DNA from 2 places in the Absiella sp. AM29-15 genome. Region 2 is predicted to be linked to the other one. Evidence: a T-box and tRNA genes for the amino acid it is inferred to sense, from the RefSeq annotation. Region 2 holds a T-box; the other holds one or more tRNA genes.

Region 1 (5,278 bases), on a different contig from region 2:
AAAGTGAAATCCTGTTCCTTACTTGATGCAGCAACTTTGATATCCCCAAACTTGCATGCTTCTTTATAAGCTTTTTCTGCGAAATATCCAGTTAAGATATAATCGGCTTTTCCCTTCTGCAATAGGTTTAAAGGTACCATAGAGAACTGCATGGTTCCTCCTCCCTGCATAAACAATACTTTATAGTTGTCAGGAATATTCAAAATACGGCGTAATCTTGCCTGTGTAGTTGTAATGATTTCATCATATGCTTTGGAACGATGACTCATCTCCATGACCGACATTCCACTACCCTCATAGTTTAGCATCTGCGATTGTGCTTTTTGTAATACCTCCAGTGGCAGCATGGATGGTCCTGCTGAAAAATTGAAAATTCTGTTTTCGGCCATAAATATCGGCACCTTCCTTTCTCTTTAACATCTTGTGTTAGTGACACCCATTATAGCACAAATGAAATAAAATGAAAGAGTCTTTGAAAGATTTTGTAATATATTTTGAAAACAGTTTTCTTTATGTAAACATTTTAGATACATTTGTTCACAAATCAGAAACAAACATGACTTTTTCTTTTTACTCATCCATGATATACTTATGTTAAAGGAGAAATTATTATGCTTGATTATCGTTTATATACATTTTTAACATTATCAGAAACATTAAACTATACCAAAGCTGCTGAGATTTTATGTATCACACAGCCTGCTGTTTCTCAGCATATCCGTTATTTAGAAACGACTTATCAAATCAAACTGTTTGACCACCATGGAAAAAACCTAGTGCTTACCAAACAGGGAGAATATTTGGCCAGCTGCCTTCGCACCATGAATGCAGATGAAAAGCGTGTGGTGGAGAATTTAAGAAATATTAAAGATATCACCAGAATCAAATTTGGTGCTACCTTGACGATTGGTGAATATATTCTACCAAAACGAATAAAACAATATTTACATATCCATCCGCAAACCAATCTAACCATGCTGGTAGAAAATACCGCAACCCTGCTTCAGATGTTAGATCATGGAGAAATCAGTTTTGCGATTGTGGAAGGCTATTTCCCACTACATCGTTATGAACACCAGATGTTAAGCAGACAGCCATATGTTGCGTTAAAAGGAAAAGATTATCAAATGCAAAAGCCAGTCTATACCCTGCAGGATTTATTTGATGAACCTTTGATTATTCGTGAAGAAGGCAGTGGTACCCGTGAAGTATTAGAGCGTGTATTGAAAGAACGTAACTTGACCATTCAGGATTTCTCTAATACCATTGAAATTGGCAATATGAATGCCATTAAACATTTAGTGGAAGAAAATACAGGAATCACATTCCTATATAAAGCCGCAGTGGAGGAAGAATTAAAAAAAGGAACCATGGAGGTGATTCCTTTAAAAGATTTTGATATCCAGCGTGATTTTACATTTATCACTTAAAAAAACACTATATTCATGGAAGAATATAAAGATTTTATTTCCTGTATCCTACAAAGCGAGTAATCGCTTTTTTTTACGCAAATACAACCTGAATCAGCACCATATACAATACCGTACCACAAACAATGGAAATCATATTATTACGTTTCCATACATGCAATATCACAACCACACCAATACTGATGAGTTCAGGTATGCCATATGGATATGTAAGAAAAGCTGTATTACGTAAACAGTATACAACCAGACAAAGCATAATTGCCATAGGCAGCACTTTTCCAAGGTATACAACTTTTTCTGGCAGTGTGGATGTATTTTTGAATATCAGAAATGGTAACGCTCTAGTGAAAAAGGTGGTAATTGCCACGACCAGAATAATCGCCAGACTTTCTTTTACGCCTATCATGATGCATCCTCCTTATCTTGATCAACATATTTTTCAAATATCGCAAGCAATAAAACCAAAAGGATCAATGCCGGAAGTAAAAAGTTTTTTAATCCAAAAATCAACGCACTGACCACAATACAAAACACTGCGATCAAGATAGATACATGATGGGTACTTGCAATCCATTGTTCCACAAAGATAACGGTAAATAATGCTGTCATCGCAAAATCTATGCCTGTGGAATCAAAAGATAAGGCACTTCCCAATACTGCCCCAATCAAAGATCCTATGATCCAATAGCATTGATCAAAAAAAGATATAAAAAACATCAGCTGTTTTCCATGGGGTGTATCTTTATCTGGAATGGCACACAATAAAGAGTATGTTTCATCCGTTAATGAAAATATCATATACCATTTCTTTTTTCCCATATTCTGAAATTCTTTTAGAAAAGATATCCCATAAAAAATCTGTCTTGCATTGACACTTAATGTGACCATGCATGCTTCTATAAGAGAAAAGCCTGTATGAAAAAAGGTCAATAATACAAACTGCATACTTCCAGCATATACAATCGCAGACATCAATACAGCCCAGATCCAGGAGTAACCCTGATTTTGACATAATAATCCAAAAGCAAATCCTAAAAATACATAGCCTACCATGACAGGGAATGATAAGCGCAATGCTTCTTTGACTGTGTTCTTCAAAAAAATCCCCTCGCTTTTTGTATAATTGGTATTATTGTATAGGAATTTGCATTTTTTCGCAATAGATGTTTGGAAATCATTGACAAAGATGCCCCCTGCATGCTATATTAATAACGCAACTTGGGGTTTTAGCTCAGCTGGGAGAGCACCTGCCTTGCACGCAGGGGGTCATCGGTTCGATCCCGATAAGCTCCACCAAATTTAAAACGAATCTCGATAGGTTATCGCTTATCGGGATTTTTTTGTGCGATTATATACAAAAAAGAAGACGTGTGCCTTCTTTTTCGTCGTACTAGCCAATGTGTACTCTCTCCTCCGTGTTACTATGGAAATATAGCGCATCCACCCAATGAAAATCAATGTGAATTTCTTCATCCATCTGATATTCCCTTTCATGCGTATGTTTCATAATAATCGTCGTACCATTCACCAAAACATGATAATAAATTTCATCCCCGATATCTTCAATTAAAATAATCCGGCCGATTTCTCCTTGTGCATCTTCATGTATATCCTGTGGTCTGACACAAACATATACCTCCTGATCTTCTATCTGAAAATCCAATACCTTTCGTTTCTGCATACAGTATAAAGTATGATGCTGAATATGTCCATGGAATTGATTGATTCCATAACGCCCTAAAAAGTTTGCGACAAACAGATTACATGGATCATGATATAAATCCCTTGGTTTACCAACCTGTTGAATCACACCATCCTTCATGATGATCAAAACCGTAGCAAGCGTCATCGCTTCCATCTGATCATGTGTAACATAAAGAAATGTTGCATTTGAGCGTTGATACAGCTGTGCAATTTCTATACGCAGCTTTGATTTCAAAGATGCATCCAAAGAACTTAATGGCTCATCCATCAAAAACAGATCCGGCTGGCGAATCAATGCTCTAGCAATCGCAACACGCTGCATCTGTCCACCACTGAGTGTATTCGCTGCACGATCCAGCAGCTCATCTATTGATAACATTTCTGCCATCTGATGAACAGCCTTATGAATATTCGCTTCTTTCATTCCCTGATAAGCCAGTCCAAAAGCAATATTTTCATATACATTCAAATGTGGAAACAATGCGGCCTCCTGAAATACCATCGCAATCTTTCGTTTTCCTGGTTCTGTTGTTGTGATGTCTGTATCATTTAATATGATACGGCCAGAATCTGCTGGAAGTAATCCGGCTATCAACTGTAACAGCGTTGTTTTTCCACAGCCACTTGGTCCTGCCAATACTACAAATGCTTTTTCATTCAGCCTCAATGAGAAATCATTGACTGCATTCACCTTGCCAAAATGTTTCTGTATATGCTGTAGTTCCAGTTTTGCCATGCCATCACTTCCTATGTCAAGTTTACCATTTTTTGTATGAATTGAAAAGGGAAAGCCGTCTTGTAATGGCTTTCCCTAATCTTCATTCTCATATTTCATCAAAAATACCGGCAGGTATTCCAAGGTAGAAATCACTTTGGACAACACTTTATAAATATAGGCCGCTTCTTCAAAAGAACCAGCTTCAAAATGGGGCACTATTGCGGCTGTATTCATCATACGATACGTCAACATATCAAATAGATGCGTATTTGCCTGAGCCAACTGTGTTACCATAGCCTTCGCTTCATTTATTTGTTCTTCCTTCATCAACAACAAAAACCTTACATACATTAAGAAAGTATCCTCGTGCAGTTCCCTGCCAAGCAATTCTTTACATTTTTCCAATTGTTCAAAATAAAGATAAGATGCATATACATAATGTTTGACATGAAAAACATCCGATGGATTCAGATTCAATATCTCCTGAAACTGTTTTTGTGCTTTTTTCAAATTGCCAGCTTCATATAAAGACAGCGCATACGCAAATTTGATTTGCAGAAGCGGCTTCATCACATCTTCTTCATAAAAATCTGCCACATGACGCAAGAAAAATTCTTTGCCGATATTCATTGTCGCAAGCTCCATACCCTGACGAAGGATATGGATACGTTCATAAATATCCTGTACATTCCAGCCATACACCAGATATGCTTCAATACAATCCCCACATATGCCAAGTGCCTGCTTTGCGATATCGCATTTCTTCTGATTACTGCGAAAGCGTTTCGCTTCTTCCAGCACCTGTAATGCCTGTTCATATTGTGTACTCTTTTCATCATTCACAATTTTTGGCTCATCTAAAAAGCTGTCCAGACTAATCTGAAAGGTGATTCCCAGCTGGCGATCTTTTTCCTGTTCCATCATGCCTCTCCTTTTCGTTTATCTATCCTGTGATAATGCCCAATCTCGATCAATTTCCACAAATCGCATGCCATCCACTGGCAGCTGTTTTAAAATTCGATCATAACTGATTTTTTCTATACCGACAATATCCTCTCGATCTGTATACAGGATATCAAACCACAATGTTTCACTTTGTCTATCGCTGTCATGATAGATGACATTTTTCACATCTGGTGTTTTCCTTTGATATTGCCGTAATAGTTTTAGCTTTAATATCTCTATTACACGATCATCCAATCCATCTTCCAATACCCTGATTTTCTCTGGAATCTCATCTACTTTACTCACATAGCGTTTTCTTAAATGAGCATCTCTTGCGTAAAGCTCCTGATCACTTTCCACCATATCTTTTCTTGATTTCACCAATATCGCAAAATGATGTTCTTTATCAATATACAGAAAGTTATGCAAAATCTTGCTTTCCTTTCCACAAATGGGGCAGTGTGCTGTGAAAAAGGTACCA
Region 2 (5,278 bases):
TTTCATCTGCGCCGGCAACAAATACAACTTTATCATTTTGTACACTGCCAAGGAATACGACCACATTTTCTTTTTGTGACTTGATAGAAGATACGATATCTTTCATCGCTTTGGCATCAACACCATCTACACGTTCTACCAATACATTTCGGCCGTTTATTTCTTTACAATGATGGATCATATCATTTGCCTGTAAAGAGAACATTTTTGCCTGTAAAGCAGCAAGTTCTTTTTTCAGCTGAGCATTTTCATCTAACACCTGTACAACTTTTGTTTCAACATTGGCAATGCCTTTCATTTTTAAATCAGAAGCAATTGCATGTAGGGTATCATTTTCTTTTGCGAATTCTTCATATGCACCATATCCTGTTTTTGCGGTAATACGACGTATTCCTGAGCCGATACTTTCTTCGCTGATGATCTTGCATACACCAATTTCCTGCGTATTATTGACATGGCATCCACCACAGAATTCTTTAGATACATCACCCATGGTAACAACGCGTACCACATCTCCATATTTTTCATCAAATAAGGCTGTAGCGCCTGATTTCTTCGCTTCTTCGATTGGCATTTCCACCTTGCTTACGGCGTAGTGACCTGCGATAAATTGATTGACAATATGTTCGATTTCTTTTAATTGTGCATCGTTCACTTTTTCAAAATGTGTGAAGTCAAAACGCAGATATTCATCGCTGACAAAACTTCCTGCCTGCTGGATGTGGTTGCCAATTACTTGTTTTAATGCACTCTGTAGTAAATGTGTACATGAGTGGTTATTGGTAATGATATCACGTTTTTGATTATCTACACGCAAGGTAAAAGTATCATTGACATGCATGCTTCCAAATGCGATTTTTACTTTATGCAGGTGCTGTTTGTGAGGCGCCTTGATTGTGGTTTCTACCATTGCTTTACAATTATCGTTTTCAATTTCTCCACTATCACCGATCTGTCCACCACTTTCAGCATAGAAAACCGTTGTATCAAATACAACATCGCCCTCATCATTGATCTCATCGACTTTGACACCATCTTTGAATAAGCCGATAACTTTTGCTTCTACCACTCTTTGATCATAACCAATAAAGCTGCTTTCTAAAGTGAAATCCATCAAATCTTTAGATTGTGAAGACATAGATTGTGCATCTTCACGCGCATTACGTGCACGTTCTCTTTGTTTTTCCATTTCAGCATCAAAGCCTGCTTCATCAATTGTATAGCCGCTTTCTTCTGCGATTTCTTTGGTTAATTCTAATGGGAAACCATATGTATCATATAATTTAAATGCTGTTACACCATCGATCAGTTTATCTTGTGCATGTGCTTCCATAACATCTTTTAACAGTTTTTCACCATCAGCCAGTGTCGCATGGAAACGTTCTTCTTCAGCTTTTACCAGTTTTGCGATATAATCTAATTTTTCTTCCAGATATGGATAGTAATCTTTCATGATTTCATAAACCACTGGTACCAGTCGATACATAAATGCGCCTTCGATTTTTAACTTTTTGCCAAAACGAACAGCACGGCGCAGCACACGGCGTAAAACATAGCCACGACCTTCATTAGCAAATAATGCGCCATCAGCTAATGCAAATGTGACTGTACGGATGTGGTCTGCGATAACACGAAATGCCATCTTATGTTCTGCATCTGCATAACGACACTGTGTATATTTTTCTGTTTCATAAATAATTGGCAGGAATAGATCTGTGTCAAAGTTTGTTTCTCCACCTTGAACAAGTGCAACCAAACGTTCTAATCCCATACCTGTATCGATGTTTTTCTGTGGCAGTTCTTTATATTCGCTGCGTGGTAATTCTGGTTTACAATCAAATTGTGAGAATACAACATTCCATACTTCAATATAACGATCATTTTCCAATTCTTCAAAGAACAGACGTTCTCCCAATCCTTCAGGATCATACGCTGGTCCACGATCATAGAAGATTTCACTGTCTGGTCCTCCAGGCCCTTCTCCGATTTCCCAGAAGTTATCATCTGTTTTTAAGATATGAGATGGATCCACACCACATACCTGTGTCCAGATACGATATGCATCGTCATCATCTGTGTAAACAGATACATATAATCGCTCTTTATCAAAGCCAATCCATTCAGGGCTTGTTAGAAACTCCCATGCGAAAGGAATTGCTTCTTCTTTGAAGTAATCACCAATAGAAAAATTTCCCAGCATTTCAAAGAATGTATGATGACGTGCGGTCTTTCCTACATTTTCAATATCATTGGTACGAATAGATTTCTGTGCATTGGCAATTCTTGGACTTTCTGGTTTTACAGAGCCATCAAAATATTTCTTTAATGCTGCTACCCCTGCATTGATCCATAAAAGCGTTGGATCATCATGTGGAACAAGGGATGCGCCTGGCTCAATCATATGGCCTTTTGATTTGAAATATTCCAGAAATAACGCTCTAATCTGACTACCTGTCAACTGTTTCATAAAAATTCCTCCTTACAATAAAAAAATCGTTCCATGCATAGGAACGATAAATTGTTTTCTTACCGCGGTACCATCCTAGTTCACTCAAAAAGAGTACACCTTAATTTCTTCATTAACGCCGAAGATCCGCGTATCCACTCCCAAGCAGCCTTCCATAAGTCCTATACAAAAGCTTTCACCAACCGCTTTCTCTCTACCGTATTCTTCCTATGTACTCCTCTTGTTCATCGTGTTTTTATGCGTTTCAATTATAACAAATCCATTCTTTTTTTACAAGGATTTTCTTTCCATCCGCCCTTCCTTTTCTTCCTGTTTCATGGCTTCATCAAAATCCTGCCAGATATCATCCCATTCTCCTACCCGATCACTGGTTTTTGCATGCAGATAACTTCGTATGGCAATTTGTGCAATACTGGCAAAAATAGGAGATAAAATGACGCCAATCACCCCAAATAAAGCTTCTCCGATAAAGATGAACACAAAAGATAAAATCGGGCGTACATTCATGGTATGATTAAAAATCAAAGGTTGAATAATATTGCTTTCCAGCTGTTGAATACTCCAGACGATGGCAAATGCAAGCCATGGAAATACTGGATAGCTTAAAGCGGCCACAATAGCGATCAAGATAAGACCAAGCGTAGCGCCAACATAAGGAAATAAATTTAAAAATGCCAAAATGATTGCGTATAAAAAAGCATTGGGAAAATCAAAAAAGTATAAAGTAATGCCGACACTGATCATGATGAAGAATAAATCTAATAGCGTTCCTACCAGATACTGATAGACGATATTGCTCATCGTATGATAGAAATTAGAATACCGCTGATAATCTGTAAAAAGCTTTTTGGCACTGCGTTTCCAATAATCAAGATCTAAAGATAAAAAGAAAGCGGTGAAAAAGGCAATTCCATAATCTGTGAATGTATTCATGGTTGTTTTTAAAGAGTCAATCACAACCACATAGCCTTCCTGCACATATTTATTTTTAAAATCTTCCATATTCCCATAAACGATATGATATTTTTCAAGAAACTGTTCTACCTTTTCAACCCAGTTTGGTAAAACTTCCATAAAATCCACCATCTGATGATACAACAAAGGTATCAAACAGATAACAAATAAAATGAGTGATACAATGATAAAAGTATAAACAATAAAAACAGCAATCTTGGCTGAAACATATTTTTCTAATTTATCAATAAAGGGCTGTAGAAACAAAGCAATCAAAACACCGCCAAATACAGGCATCATGCTTTGAAAGATAGATGTCATCCATGGGTAAAGTGCTAACTGTTTCAATAACAGAACCAATAAAAGTGCAGATAAAAAGAAAGGTATTAATTTTTTTGCGTATGTCAGGATTTGAGTAAAGGCATGTTTCATAAAAGAAAAACCCCGAATGGGGTTAATCCATATCCATACATTCGCAAATCGTGTCACCTGCATGGTGCAGCTTTTTCATCATTTTACGCTTTGCTTTTTTTGACTTATGACAGATTTCTTCTAATTCATCTTCCTCATTGTAGCCAATATAAATTCCAACAAGCATACTTAAAGCTGCAGTTACGATATATTTATTCATGTTATCACTCCTGACAATCTTATTATGGAGTGTAATTTACAAACTATCCGAAAACAGATAAGATTCTTTGCGTCAGTGTACTTTTTCTAACGTGTCTGTCCGCTACCTGAATTGCATGTTGAAACAATTCCATATCGCCTAGTAAAACTAGGCTTTTTTTCGCACGAGTGACAGCGGTATAAAGCAATCGCTTCTGAAGCATATAGCGATAATCTTTTACAACCGGCAAAATCACGATTGGATATTCACTACCCTGACTTTTATGAATGGATATACAATAGGCATGTGAAATATTATAAAGATTTTCTCCGCTATATTCTACGATATGATCATCAAACTCTACCATTAACTTGTTTTTATTTTGAACATCCTCGCTTGCGTAAATGATTTCTCTTAATATTCCAATATCTCCATTGCTTACCTGATCATCCGGCTGATTTTTCAACTGTAAGATTTTATCTTCTTCTCGAAATATTCGATAACCTACCTTTAATTCACGTTTAAACTCATCTGGTGGATTCATCATTTGTTGTAAAGCATTATTTAAAGCATCAATACCAGCTACACCCTGATACATTGGAACGAGCACTTGAATATCCTTTGTATCATAGCCTTTGCTTAGCGCATTGCTAACTACCTGATTTACAAGATTACGGACTTCAAAATTCTGACAAGGAAAAAATGCAATATCCTGCATCTGATCAAAAACAGGTGTTTCATTTTCCTTGATCATATGCGCAAGAGCGACTACATCGCTGCCTTCCTGTTGACGAAATATTTTTTCTAATCTTGTTAATGGAAAACAATTGCTTTCAATCAAATCCTTTAACACACAACCAGGTCCAACACTTGCTAACTGATCCTCATCCCCGATAAGTAATATTTTCTTTATATCCCGACATGCCAATAATAAATTGTAAAACAGCCATTGATCAACCATGGAAAATTCATCAATAATCAATACATCCGCCTGAATCGGTTCTGTTTCATTTACTAGAAATGTATTGCTTTCTAAATCCCATTTTAATAATGAATGAATTGTGACAGCTCTTCCATCACTTAACTGCGCCAGACGTTTTGCGGCACGGCCGGTAGGTGCGCATAATGATATGATTTGATCTGGATAATACTGCTGATACAAGGATAAAATTCCTTGCACAATGGTTGTTTTACCGGTTCCGGGTCCTCCTGTAATGATAGAAAAAGGCTCTTTAAAGAAGCTTGAT

Evidence for each region. The T-box of region 2 lies ahead of alaS (alanine--tRNA ligase). A T-box ahead of a tRNA ligase gene usually reads a tRNA of that ligase, here a tRNA-Ala.
Region 1: it encodes a tRNA-Ala, which carries the amino acid that the T-box ahead of alaS (alanine--tRNA ligase) is inferred to sense. The anticodon was not compared.

The regions. Positions count from the first base shown of each region.
Region 1 is NZ_QVFL01000003.1:107,071-112,348, reverse strand. Features, by position in the region: gene serC (3-phosphoserine/phosphohydroxythreonine transaminase) at 1-389, opposite strand, end outside; gene DW761_RS04325 (LysR family transcriptional regulator) at 612-1,430, shown strand; gene DW761_RS04320 (branched-chain amino acid transporter permease) at 1,504-1,836, opposite strand; gene DW761_RS04315 (AzlC family ABC transporter permease) at 1,833-2,483, opposite strand; tRNA gene DW761_RS04310 (tRNA-Ala) at 2,651-2,726, shown strand; gene DW761_RS04305 (ABC transporter ATP-binding protein) at 2,821-3,870, opposite strand; gene DW761_RS04300 (hypothetical protein) at 3,946-4,773, opposite strand; gene DW761_RS04295 (CpXC domain-containing protein) at 4,792-5,278, opposite strand, start outside.
Region 2 is NZ_QVFL01000004.1:2,325-7,602, reverse strand. Features, by position in the region: gene alaS (alanine--tRNA ligase) at 1-2,467, opposite strand, end outside; T-box leader at 2,504-2,704, opposite strand; gene DW761_RS05155 (AI-2E family transporter) at 2,738-3,853, opposite strand; gene DW761_RS21150 (hypothetical protein) at 3,876-4,052, opposite strand; gene DW761_RS05150 (ATP-dependent RecD-like DNA helicase) at 4,096-5,278, opposite strand, start outside.